2 regions of the Vibrio coralinecrosis genome follow, and region 2 is predicted to be linked to the other one. Evidence: predicted binding sites of a transcription regulator. Region 2 holds the regulator's gene; the other holds the start of a gene.
What was found. Region 2 encodes MetJ, which represses methionine synthesis genes. Its sites were predicted from a motif close to TTAGACNTNTANANGTCTAA; they were not measured.
Positions count from the first base shown of each region.

Region 1: metK (methionine adenosyltransferase) is a predicted target of MetJ. The motif match lies at 2,731-2,750, and genes of this name have one in related genera.

Region 1 is NZ_CP024627.1:426,574-431,008, forward strand. Features, by position in the region: gene CTT30_RS02025 (SprT family zinc-dependent metalloprotease) at 1-356, opposite strand, end outside; gene CTT30_RS02030 (DUF2189 domain-containing protein) at 424-1,218, opposite strand; gene metK (methionine adenosyltransferase) at 1,495-2,649, opposite strand; gene tkt (transketolase) at 2,972-4,435, shown strand, end outside.
Region 2 is NZ_CP024627.1:209,302-213,736, forward strand. Features, by position in the region: gene metL (bifunctional aspartate kinase/homoserine dehydrogenase II) at 1-174, opposite strand, end outside; gene CTT30_RS00980 (O-succinylhomoserine (thiol)-lyase) at 171-1,340, opposite strand; gene metJ (met regulon transcriptional regulator MetJ) at 1,562-1,882, shown strand; gene CTT30_RS00990 (malic enzyme-like NAD(P)-binding protein) at 1,969-3,246, opposite strand; gene rpmE (50S ribosomal protein L31) at 3,497-3,715, opposite strand; gene priA (primosomal protein N') at 4,006-4,435, shown strand, end outside.

The DNA of each region.
Region 1 (4,435 bases), 220 kb from region 2:
CCTTGTACGGAAGTTATTTCAAAACTGTGTGTAGTACGAGCAGGGACGCCGAACACGCTTTCCATGACCGATTGCCATTCTTTACCGTGAGGTTTGACCCTGCCATAGACTTGATAGGTCACCAAGTGAGCGACTTCATGCGGAATCACTTCATCGAAAAAGGCTTGCTGGTTTTCGATAAATAAAGTTGGATTGAGACGAATTTCATTGAGCTGGAGGTAGGCTTTGCCTGCGGCTTTCCCCCGTAGTTTGTAGCTGATAGAAGGGAAAGAGAATGAACGCTGAAAAGCACTCTGGGCTTGGGTGATACAATGAGCGACGATTTGTTGTGTGCGATAGCTGAGTTCTTTATCCATCAATTATTCGAAAAAATTCGCCCCTTACTTTGAAGGAGCGAATCATATACTGGATTAGAAGTTGGTGCTAATGGTGCTTTTTCTTGATGGTTTCATGATAGGCGTGCCAAGTACCGTAGCCAAGAATAGGCATCGTAAATAACATGCCGATTCCGTAAGTCGCAAAGCCAATTAGTATACCGCCACAGATCACGCCGGCCCATACGATCATTGCAGGAATGTTTGACTTGACCGCGTTAAAGCTGGTGAACACAGCTGTCATCATATCAACTCGTCGTTCCATCATCAGAGGAATGGAGAAGGCTGAAATACTAAACACAATTGCTGCCAGTACCATGCCGACCAGAGAGCCGATAATAAGGAAGGGTAGGAAATCGGTTAATGGAGCACCTTGAACGGACGGGTAAAGCGCATGAAGCAGCGCGGCAATACGCATCCAGAAAATCATACACACGGCGAGCATCACAGCAAACGCCCATTGTGATGAAGAATTGCGTCCAATGGCTTTCATGGAGTGAATCAAGCTAGCGTTATGGCCTTTTTCTCTTTCCCAACTAGCGTCATAGAGTCCTAGAGCTAAGAAAGGACCAATTAACATATAAACGACCAAACTAGGCATCACGACTAAGTGTGTGCCTTGCCATTGAACTAATAAAACAATACCAATCGCTGCTGCCATAAAACACAAACCGTAAAAGGCACTGATCAGTGGCATGCGAACAAAATCGTGTAGCCCTAGTGATAGCCAATGAAACGGGGCCGATATGCTGAGCTGATTGCACGGGATAGTACGTGCGTATTCGTTATCTGGGACTTCCTTGCGTTTCTCGTTGAAGTCTTGTGGATTCACCGTACGAGGCATACATCCTCCTTGATCGATTCTCGGTCATAGGCCACCCGTTATTTCAAGGTGACATGGAACTCGATGCTCGGCTTTGCGACTGCTGGGTAAGCTGCGCATCTGTTTGACTTGTTAGAAGAAACTCACTTAGCTTTAAGTTTGCTCTTTTAACATATTGTTAACTATTGACCCCATGACAAAAAAATACAAATTTGTTGTTTGATTTTTGCGCACAAAAACAAAGGGCTTCTGGTTCCCCAGAAGCCCTTGAATAGCAAATTAGTGCGGTGATTTAAATTACTTAAGGCCAGCGAAGTCGCGTAGAAGTGCAGCTTTATCAGTCGCTTCCCATGGGAACTCTTCACGACCAAAGTGGCCGTATGCCGCTGTTTTCTTGTAGATTGGTTGAAGTAGGTTCAGCATTTCTTGTAGGCCGTATGGGCGAAGATCGAAGTGCTGGCGTACCGCTTCAACAATGATGTCTTGAGATACTTTTTCAGTACCAAATGTTTCCACCATGATAGACGTTGGATCAGCGACGCCGATTGCGTAAGAAAGCTGAATCTCACAACGGTCAGCAAGGCCAGCCGCAACGATGTTTTTCGCAACGTAACGTGCAGCGTAAGCCGCAGAGCGGTCAACTTTTGATGGATCCTTACCAGAGAAGGCACCGCCACCATGACGAGCAGCACCACCGTAAGTATCAACGATGATCTTACGACCAGTCAGACCACAGTCACCCATTGGGCCACCGATAACAAAACGGCCAGTTGGGTTGATGAAGAAGTTAGTGTCTTTGTTTAGCCACTCTGATGGTAGAACTGGCTTAATGATCTCTTCCATAACAGCTTCACGCAGGTCTGGAGTAGAGATTGAATCACAATGCTGAGTCGAAAGAACAACAGCATCAATACCAACGATCTTACCTTGGTCGTATTGGAAGGTTACCTGAGATTTTGCATCAGGACGTAGCCAAGGAAGTGTGCCGTTTTTACGCACTTCCGCTTGTTTTTGAACAAGTAGGTGAGAGTACGTAATTGGAGCTGGCATTAGCACGTCGGTCTCGTTCGTCGCGTAGCCAAACATGATGCCCTGGTCACCCGCACCTTGCTCTTTTGGATCCGCTTTATCAACCCCTTGGTTGATATCTGGAGACTGTTTACCGATGGTGTTCAGTACCGCACAAGAATCGGCATCAAAACCCATTTCAGAGTTTACATAACCAATTTCACGCACAGTTTGGCGAGTAAGCTCTTCGATGTCTACCCATGCTGAGGTGGTGATCTCACCACCGACCATTACCATGCCTGTTTTCACGTATGTTTCACACGCAACACGGGCTTTTGGGTCTTGTTCAAGAATCGCATCAAGGACTGCATCAGAAATCTGATCTGCAATTTTATCTGGATGGCCTTCTGATACCGACTCAGAAGTAAACAGGTGCTTAGCCATGTTAGCTCCACTTTAATTTGGTTTAGAGTCAGTGAATGTGTTTAATCACTGACATTGAATAATATTAATAATTGTAGGTGTATCTACATCTAGACGTCTATTCTAATTTTCATTGTTTGAATTACAAGCTCTTTTTTAATTTAATACATATCCAAACGTTTGCTTCTAAAGAGTTAAATATTAATAACTTTGATAGGAATGGTGGAAAATAGGCGGAAATCCCCTGTATTCAGACTGTAAAACGTTTGCAGAGCTCAGGCGCCTTTGAGAGAATAATCGCCCACCAAAATTAGTTTTTCGCTTAACGCATTCAGGAGCAGACATGTCTTCCCGTAAACATCTAGCAAATGCAATCCGTGCTCTTAGCATGGACGGCGTACAACAAGCCAACTCTGGCCACCCAGGCGCACCTATGGGGATGGCGGATATCGCTGAAGTTCTTTGGCGTGACCACCTAAACCACAATCCAGCTAACCCAGAGTGGTCTGACCGCGACCGCTTTGTGCTTTCAAACGGCCACGGCTCTATGCTGATTTACTCTCTGCTTCACCTTGCGGGTTACGAGCTATCCATCGATGATCTAAAGAACTTCCGTCAACTGCACTCCAAGACTCCGGGTCACCCTGAGTACGGTTACGCACCGGGTATCGAAACAACCACAGGTCCTCTAGGTCAAGGTATCACGAACGCTGTGGGTATGGCGCTAGCTGAGAAGACTCTAGCAGCACAGTTTAACAAAGAAGGTCACGACATCGTTGACCACTTCACTTATGCCTTCATGGGTGACGGCTGTCTGATGGAAGGTATCTCTCACGAAGCATGTTCGCTAGCAGGTACACTAGGTCTGGGTAAACTGATCGCTTTCTGGGATGACAACGGCATTTCTATCGATGGTCACGTTGAAGGTTGGTTCTCTGACGACACACCTAAGCGTTTTGAAGCTTACGGTTGGCACGTAATCCCTGCAGTAGACGGTCACGATCCAGAAGCGATCAATGCGGCTATTGTTGCAGCGAAAGCTGACCCGCGCCCTACTCTAATCTGTACTAAGACCATCATCGGTTTTGGTTCACCTAACAAGTCTGGTTCTCATGACTGTCACGGTGCACCTTTAGGTGCTGAAGAAATAGCAGCGACACGTAAAGAGTTAGGTTGGGAGCACGGTCCGTTTGAAATCCCAGCAGACGTATATGCACAGTGGGATGCAAAAGAAGCGGGCGCAGCGAAAGAAGCGGTGTGGAATGCGAAGTTTGACGCGTACGCAGCTGCGTACCCAGCAGAAGCCGCAGAGCTTAAGCGTCGCCTGAACGGTGAACTACCAGCACAGTGGGAAGAGAAAGCAACACAAATCATTGCTGACCTTCAAGCAAATCCTGCAAACATTGCATCACGTAAAGCATCTCAAAATGCACTAGAAGCGTTCGGTGCTATGCTACCTGAATTCCTAGGCGGCTCTGCTGACCTTGCACCTTCTAACCTAACCATGTGGTCTGGTTCGAAGTCGGTATCAGCTGAAGACGCGTCTGGTAACTACATCCACTACGGTGTTCGTGAATTCGGTATGACGGCTATCATGAACGGTATTGCTTTACACGGTGGTTTCGTACCATACGGTGCAACGTTCCTAATGTTCATGGAATACGCGCGTAACGCAATGCGTATGGCAGCTCTGATGAAAGTTCAGAACATCCAAGTATACACGCATGACTCTATCGGTCTTGGCGAAGATGGTCCAACTCACCAACCAGTTGAGCAAATGGCTTCTCTACGTCTAACACCAAACATG
Region 2 (4,435 bases):
GCTTAATGCGTCGAGAAATTCGATCAAACGGTTGGTGGTTTTACCCGCAGCAGAGACAACAATCAAATCTTCTTTGTCTGAATACTCTTTGAGTATGTTGACGACGCGGCGGTAACATTCTGGATCCGCAAGGCTACTGCCGCCAAATTTATGCAATTGACGTTGCTGACTCATGACAACGCCTCCTTGGTTTTATGAAATGCCTGCTCAAGGTCTGCAATCAGGTCGTCAGCGTCTTCTAGACCAACTGAAAGGCGTAGTAATTGTTGGGACACACCAGCTTCAGCTAGTGCCGCTTCTCCCATTGCTCGGTGTGTCATCGACGCTGGGTGGCAAATCAGGCTTTCTACGCCGCCAAGTGATTCAGCGAGTGAGAAGAGTTCTAGCTGACCAACAAAGTGTTTGAGCTGCTCAAAGCTGCCTGCAAACTCAAAGCTAAGCATGGAGCCAAATCCAGACTGCTGCTTTTTCGCAATCTCATGACCAGGGTGATCCGGCAAGCTAGGGTGATAGATATTACCTACCAGAGACTGAGACTGTAGGTAATTGAGAATGTGCGCTGAGCTTTCTTCATGTACTTTCATGCGTGCGCCCAAGGTGCGAATACCGCGTAATGTCATGTAGCTATCGAATGGTGTGCCTGTTGCGCCGATACAGTTGCCCCACCAAGCAAGATCTTCAGCATGCTGCTCAGTTTTAGTGATCACCACGCCACCGATGACATCAGAATGACCATTAATGTACTTGGTTGTCGAGTGAATGACGAAGTCAGCGCCGAGTTCGAGAGGCTTTTGGAACACAGGTGTCAAAAAGGTATTGTCGACGCCGACCAGTGCACCAACCTGACGGGCTTTTTCACATACCGCGGCAATGTCGACTACGCGGACCAAAGGGTTAGACGGTGTTTCTAACAGAATCAGTTTAGGTTTTTTTGCAATAGCCTCGTCCAAGGCTTTTTGATCGGACTGATCGACAAACTGGACCTTGAAATCACCTTTTTGAGCGCGGGTATTAAACAAACGGTACGTACCGCCGTAGCAATCGTGTGGTGCGACGATCAGATCATCTGGGCCAAGAAATGCAGAGACCCATAAGTTCAATGCAGAGGTTCCACAGTTGGTTACTACCGCACCTTTACCAGACTCCAGCTCATACAGAGCTTTTTCTAACAAGCCACGGTTTGGGTTACCCGAGCGAGTGTAGTCATATTTTGGCACTTCGCCAAAGGCGGGAAAACCGTAGTTAGTCGAGAGGTAAATAGGTGGCACAACGGCGTGATGCTGAGTGTCTGACTCGATACCAGTACGTACCGCGATTGTGGCTGGTTTACGGGCGCTCATAAGTGTTTCCTTTCGAACTGTAGTGACTTGGCTGGAGATTACACTATACCTGTTTGCCGGATGTTAGATATATGTTATTCCAATCGTATGTCTCTTCACTTTACTTCTCATTTTTAAAGACGTCAACACTTCTAGACGTCTATATGTCTTTGCTTGTGGCCATAAATCCCGCTAAAATTACGCTTTCTAATTTTATACATAATGAATCATAAAGGTGCGCAATGGCAGATTGGAACGGCGAATACATTAGTCCGTATGCTGAACATGGAAAGAAAAGTGAACAAGTAAAGAAGATTACGGTTTCTATTCCATTGAAAGTATTGAAGGTTTTAACTGATGAGCGAACCCGTCGTCAGATTAATAACCTGCGCCATGCGACCAACAGTGAACTGCTTTGTGAAGCGTTTTTGCATGCTTATACAGGCCAGCCACTACCTACTGATGAAGATTTACGTAAAGATCGCCCAGATGATATTCCCGCGGAAGTGAAAAAACTCATGACTGAGATGGGGATTGAATTCGAAGCGTATGATGAAGAGTAATCACCAGCTGCACACCTTATTTTTATTTCGCTAAATACAAAAAAACCGCTGAATATTCAGCGGTTTTTTGTTTCAGAGAGAAACGCTTACGCTTCCATGTAATTCTCTGGCATCTCAATACGAGCTACACCTGATTCCACTGCCGCTAGAGCAACCGCTTTTGCAACACGCGGTAATAGGCGGGAGTCCATTGGCTTAGGAATAATGTAGTCAGGGCCAAATTCCAGCTTATCCACACCTGCGGCTTTCAGTACTTCCGCTGGAACTTCTTCTTTCGCCAGTTCACGAATGGCGTCCACCGCAGCGAGTTTCATTTCATCGTTGATTTCGCTAGCACGAACATCGAGAGCACCGCGGAAGATGAATGGGAAGCACAACACGTTGTTTACTTGGTTCGGGTAGTCGCTGCGACCTGTACCCATGATTAAATCATCACGGACTTCATGTGCCAGCTCTGGCTTGATTTCCGGATCTGGGTTTGAACACGCAAAGACAACAGGTTTGTCAGCCATCAGTTTGAGAGCTTCAGGAGCGAGCAAGTTCGGGCCAGATACGCCTAAGAACAGGTCTGCGCCTTCAATAACATCTTCCAGCGTACGCTTGTCAGTGTTATTCGCAAATAGCTGCTTGTATTCGTTGAGATCATCACGGCGAGTGTGGATAACGCCTTTGCGGTCAAGCATGTAGATTTTCTCGCGCATCGCACCACATTTGATCAGTAGCTCCATACAAGCTACTGCAGCAGCGCCTGCGCCAAGACAGACAATCGTCGCGTCTTCTAGCTTTTTGCCTTGCAGTTCAATTGCGTTAAGCATCCCGGCTGCGGTTACGATCGCTGTACCGTGTTGGTCATCGTGAAAAACCGGCACATCACAGCGCTCGATTAATTGCTTTTCAATTTCAAAACAATCTGGGGCTTTAATGTCTTCAAGGTTGATACCGCCAAACGTATCGGCAATGTTGGCAACCGTATCGACAAATTCTTCGATTGTGCGGTGTTTGACTTCAATGTCGATAGAGTCCAAACCTGCAAAGCGTTTGAACAAAAGAGCTTTACCTTCCATGACTGGCTTTGATGCCAGTGGACCTAAGTTACCAAGACCAAGAATTGCTGTTCCGTTAGAGATAACCGCCACCATGTTACCTTTAGAGGTGTACTTGTAGACATTATCTGCATTCTGTGCAATTTCACGTACAGGCTCAGCCACGCCTGGGCTGTACGCTAACGCCAGATCACCTGCCGTTTCGGCTGGTGTTGTCAGCTCCACCGAAATTTTACCTGCTGTTGGGTAAGCATGGTAATCCAGCGCTTGCTGACGGAATTGTTCTTCAGGGGATAGTTCTTGGCGATTGTCATCGGACATAGGTGTAGGTACTCGTTAATAATAATTAGGATAGGGGAAATCCATTCTAGAGTAACTAAGTCAAGCTGCCTAGGTCAGAATGCGAGCTAAAGCAATAAAATGTGCTAAATCACTGGAGATAAGACCAGATGGGTAGAGATATGGCTAGCGAATATCAAACAGTGGAAGAGATTATTCTGAATGGGTTGGGGCAAAAGCAGATAACAAAAAAGGACGCCGTAGCGTCCTTTTCTCTTCATCTAAAAAGAAATTATTTCTTAGAAGAAAGAGCACCGAAACGCTTGTTGAAGCGATCTACACGGCCGCCAGTATCAACGATACGCTGCTTACCAGTGTAGAATGGGTGACATTTGTCACATACGTCTAGGTGGATTGACTCTTTAGTTAGAGTTGAGTTGAACTCGAAAGAGTTACCGCAAGAACAAGTTGCTTTAACTGCTTTGTATTCTGGGTGGATACCAGCTTTCATGGGAGAACCTCTGTAATAGGCCGTGTCGCTATCCGATTCTAAGCCGGACACCACACGTAGTTAATAAAATGTCACTTTGGATACCGCTGCTCAAAAGCAAGCCATATCACTAAGGCGCGATATAGTAATGAATACGTTCTCTGGGATCAACCGATTTACCAATAAAGTTGCTACTTTTTTCGCCTATGAGGTTGAATCATCGCAGAACTGAAGTTCATGATGTCGTTGCTTCCCCGTTTAGCGCTTTTCCCTTAGACTAATTGGGTACCTTTGATTGTATTTAAGCTTATATGCGACCGACGATTGCCCGAGTAGCCTTGCCTGTACCGCTCGACAAACAATTTGACTATCAGATCCCCGCTCACCTATTCCCTGTTATTGGTGGACGTGTGTCTGTGCCTTTTGGCCCCCAGACTTTGGTGGGGGTGGTGACTGCGCTTGTTAATCAATCAGAATTTAGCATTGATAAACTCAAACCGCTGAAACAGGTGTTGGACTCTCAGCCTGTCTGGCCAGATAGCCTCTATGAGTTGCTGCAGTGGTGTAGCCAGTTCTATCATTATCCGCTTGGCGAAACGCTATTCAATGCTATGCCCAGTGCGTTACGTAAGGGAAAAAAAGCGGATTTTGCTTCGCTGGTGGAATGGCGTTTAACCGCTTCTGGTCGTGAGCAGTTAATGCTTGGTTCTGGTTTAACTGTGAAGCGAGCCAAAGTGATGC